Regions from separate parts of the Cytobacillus sp. ABV4_503 genome, predicted to be linked through region 1. Evidence: riboswitches for the same ligand, from Rfam matches in the RefSeq annotation. Region 1 holds a riboswitch; the other holds the start of a gene.
The links. Region 1 has a riboswitch for preQ1 ahead of queF (preQ(1) synthase). Riboswitches for the same ligand answer to the same signal wherever they lie in the genome.
Positions count from the first base shown of each region.

Region 2: it holds a riboswitch for preQ1, as region 1 does, so the genes downstream of both, queC (7-cyano-7-deazaguanine synthase QueC) here and queF (preQ(1) synthase) in region 1, are expected to answer to the same signal.

Region 1 covers NZ_JBSWTH010000001.1:731,520-733,720, reverse strand. The annotation lists gene panF (sodium/pantothenate symporter) at 1-328, opposite strand, end outside; gene ACXAD1_RS03730 (YhdT family protein) at 325-615, opposite strand; gene queF (preQ(1) synthase) at 775-1,272, opposite strand; PreQ1 riboswitch class I at 1,386-1,431, opposite strand; gene mscL (large conductance mechanosensitive channel protein MscL) at 1,574-1,945, shown strand; gene ACXAD1_RS03715 (Bax inhibitor-1/YccA family protein) at 2,015-2,201, shown strand, end outside.
Region 2 covers NZ_JBSWTH010000001.1:2,177,932-2,180,132, forward strand. The annotation lists gene queE (7-carboxy-7-deazaguanine synthase QueE) at 1-66, opposite strand, end outside; gene queD (6-carboxytetrahydropterin synthase QueD) at 59-535, opposite strand; gene queC (7-cyano-7-deazaguanine synthase QueC) at 539-1,219, opposite strand; PreQ1 riboswitch class I at 1,252-1,294, opposite strand; gene ACXAD1_RS10950 (CBS domain-containing protein) at 1,431-2,153, opposite strand.

The sequences.
Region 1 (2,201 bases):
TCACAGCATTATATTTTCTTGCTGTAATGGCAAACTTTTTCCCCAGAACCATGAGAACGAAATAACCTGTGACAACCTGTGACATCGCAAGCAGCACCCAGCCAAGCCCCTGTGTGTATGCAACGCCCGGCCCACCAATGAAACTGCTGGCACTTCCGTAGGTTGCAATCATGGTCATAGCCAGAATAAATCCGCCCAGCTGCCTTCCTCCAAGAAAGTAATCCTGCAGGAACGAGCTTCCGGTATCAATCTTTCTGCTGGACCATAAGCCGACGAGAAAAATAATGATTAAGAAGATGAGAAGAGGAGCAATAACCTGCCAGTTCATTCGGATTCTCTCCCCTCTTCATTTTCTTCGAATGGAACTTCTTTAAACAGAAACTTAACAGCTGCTGTTACCAGAATCACCATTACAGCAAACCCTGCCACACAGCTCCAGAAAAACCAGGCAGGCAGCCCCATTATGTATGTATACTCATCTGCGGGCCTTGATCCCATCCCGTAGGCAAACCCATACCACCATACAAAATTGAAGAGTACCAGACCAATGCCAATCCATGCTTCTCTCTCTGCGATTTTGAAGCGCGGATCTTTTTTATGTATGCCTTTCTTCATTTTGTCCCCCTTCAGAGCTTTTTTATAGTAACGCTCACAAAAATACAGAATATTCCCTAAATATAATCCCACTTATGTATTTTTTCTGCAACAAAAAAAGCAGATTGCTCTGCCTTTTTTGATATTATTTTAAAATTGCACTTTAAGCAAGCTGTGGTCTTAACGATTATCAATTGTCTCCGGGTAAAGATCATGGTTCATCAAACGGTAATCCGCCATTTTTTCATATTTCATCCCAGGCTTTCCGTAGTTGCAATACGGATCGATGGAGATTCCTCCACGTGGCGTAAATTTGCCCCAAACCTCAATATAGCGGGGATCCATTAATTCAATAAGATCATTCATAATGATGTTCATGCAGTCCTCATGGAAATCGCCATGATTTCTAAAGCTGAAAAGATATAGCTTTAATGACTTGCTCTCTACCATTTTCTGATCCGGAATATAGCTGATATAGATGGTCGCAAAATCCGGCTGTCCCGTTTTAGGGCAAAGACTCGTAAACTCAGGGCAATTAAACTTTACAAAATAATCGCGGTTTGGATGCTTATTGTCAAAAGCCTCCAGAATCTCAGGCGAGTATTCAAAAAGATAGTTTGTACCCTGATTTCCCAATAGTGTAATATCCGTTAATTCCTCATCTTTTCTTCCTGACATCAAAAAAGCCTCCCTTATATGATCCCGCTGATCCTAAGGAGAGGTCCAAAAAGTACAGCTTGAAAAAACAAAAACCATATCCTCTTATGGATATGGTTGATTATTGTATAATCAAAGCCATAGTTTTTTATAGAGGGTGAAGCTATGAACCTCTCCCGTTCGCACGGGAATATTCGAAATATAATTGTCATTGTTACTATAGAGAAAAAGCCTGTTTCTGTCAATAGGGGCTTCCTTATCTGGTTTTCATTTATTCTTCATAGTATAATTACGGTAATTTTTCAAAGAAAGGTGACATGTTATGTGGAATGAGTTTAAAAAATTCGCCCTAAAGGGAAATGTGCTTGATTTGGCTGTCGGGGTTGTTATCGGAGCTGCCTTCGGAAAGATTGTATCTTCTCTTGTAGATGATATCATCATGCCGCTTGTTGGATTGCTGATGGGCGGAGTAGACTTTAGCGATCTGATGATAAAGGTCGGCAGCGCAGAAGTCAAATACGGTTTATTCATACAAAATGTGGTTGATTTCTTCATCGTGGCATTCTCAATCTTCGTCTTTATCAGGATTATCAACAATCGTTTCAAAAAGAAAGAAGAAGCAATGCCTGCACCAGCAGTGGATAAAAACGTTGAGCTTTTAACTGAAATAAGAGACCTTTTAAAAACAAAATAAAAAATGAAACTTAAACAATAGTTCTGACGTATATACATATACAAATGATTTTAGAGGAGAAATGAAAAAATGTATGTACAGCATACTGCAAATAACAGTTATTTGCCTTCTGTCTTACGGGCGTTTGCCTTATCATTGGGTATTGCTTTTATCGGAACGATGGCGGGTGTCTTCATCCCTCCAGCCCTATTTTTGCCGCTCATGATTCTTGAACTCGGAATGCTGCTTTTCGCTTTCCTCCTTCGCCGCAAAAAGG
Region 2 (2,201 bases), 1.4 Mb from region 1:
GCCGATCACCATCCCTTCACCCTGAATGGTCGGCCCAAATATCTCGAGAACAGGAACTTTACTCAACCTCCATCCACTCCCTTCTTGCTTCCGCATAGCTTGTAGGAGTTTCAAAAAGGCGCACAAATTCGACTCTTGCACCGCTATATTGCTCTTTTCTGTTTTGGAGGCTTTCTGCCATTTTTTCATAAATCCAGACAACCATATTCTCTGCGGTCGTATTCATTGGCGGCAGTGTTTCATTCAGATACTTGTGGTCAAGGAATATTTCAATTTCGTTTTTCCAGATTTCTTTAATGTCTCCGAAATCAATCATTAACCCTCTGTTATCCACGAATCCGCTTAGGCCAAAAATCACCTTGTATGTGTGCCCATGCAGGTTTTTGCATTTGCCTTCATAGCAATGCAGATGATGGGCTGAATCAAAAGTGAATTCCTTGCTGACCATTACACGCTTATGATGGTATTTCAGCTGATCGGGTTTAATATCCTCATTAATTTTCTGCAGTTTTTCAACAATCCTGAAACCGTACATGGCTTAAAGCTCCTCCTTTTCTTTGAGGTATTCTTCAAGGCCATTTTTCCTTAAATGGCATGCAGGACACTCACCGCAGCCATCAGCCGGAATTCCGTTATAGCATGTCAGGGTTTTCTCACGCACATATTCAAGGGCATTTAATTCATCTGCCAGCTTCCATGTCTCAGCTTTGTTAAGCCACATTAAAGGTGTATGGATTACAAACTGGGCATCCATTGATAGATTAAGTGTGACATTCAATGATTTTATAAACATATCTCTGCAGTCAGGATAGCCGCTGAAATCTGTTTCACACACCCCGGTTATAATATGCTTTGCATTAGTCTGACTGGCCAGGACACCTGCAAATGACAGAAATAAAAGGTTTCTCCCAGGCACAAATGTGGATGGCAGCCCGCCTTCCGCTCCGTCCTTTACTTCAATTTCATCCCGGGTCAGTGCATTTGGTGCCAGCTGATTCAATAGGGACATATCCAGAATATGGTGCCTGATCCCCAGCTCTTTTGCTATTTGCTGTGCACATTCTATCTCCAGCTTATGACGCTGATTATAATTAAAAGTGACTGCTTCCACTTCTGCAAAACGTTCCTTTGCCCAGAATAAGCAAGTTGTACTATCCTGGCCGCCGCTGAACACAACGATCGCTTTATCATTTTTCATATTAATATTCTCCTTTAAAATAGAAAAACAGGACCACTAAGAAAGCAGACCTGTTTTCCTTAGTTTTTTAAAGAGGGTAGCTAGAACCTCTACCGTGTACACGGATTTTGCTATTGAACTATCAGTTAATATTATCATCTTTATTGGCATTTTAGAAGGTTTTAATATATACAGCAAAAAAGTTTAACTATTCCAAAAAAAAGTGCAGCTATTGCTTGCACTTTTTTGCGTTTTAATTTTCGGAATCGGCTTCCAGGAGGTCCCAGGCTGTAATCATGCCTTTTGGTTTTTCAGTCGGCTTTCCATTCTCGGTAACAATGATCCCTTCAAGCTTTTCATTTTTATTTCTGGATTCCTCAAATGTATCCTCTAATTCAAAGATAGATGTATCCTTGCCGGCAAAAGAGATTTTATGTTTTGATTTCTTGTTGAAAAGCTCTTTTATTTTCACCTTTTTCAACTGGATTGTTTCTTCAGTAAAGTGCTCAGCCATCCATTTCACGATATCCGCAGAAGTTAATAGCCATGAGTATTCGTCATTTCTCGAGTAAATCGGGAATTGGGAGTGTGAAAATTTGTTGATGATGGCCAGTACATCAGTTAGCTTGCCATCTTCATAGAAATAAAATACCGGGGTTGCAGCTATGGAGAGGGCGGTTTTAGGCTTTTCAAAATAGCCGGCAATTCTTTCAATCTTCTCTACCGTCTTGAAATGAGGCTCCGCAATATAGTAATCAAGGTCTATTTTTTCATGAACAATAGCATTTCGCAGCTTTGCAAACTGGTGCAAATCTTCTTCGTATAATCGAATCAGCGAATGATTTTTCTGTATTTCTATAAGTTTATAAAATTTATCTGTTCTGGCGTTTTTAGCAGATTGTTTTAAGGCCTTGTGAATACGGTTAAAGGCAGCCTCAAACCTTTCTGATAAGTTTTTTTCTATAGCTTCTTCCAATATGATCTCTCCCTAAATGGTAATGTACCTCCTCTATTCCCAAAATGA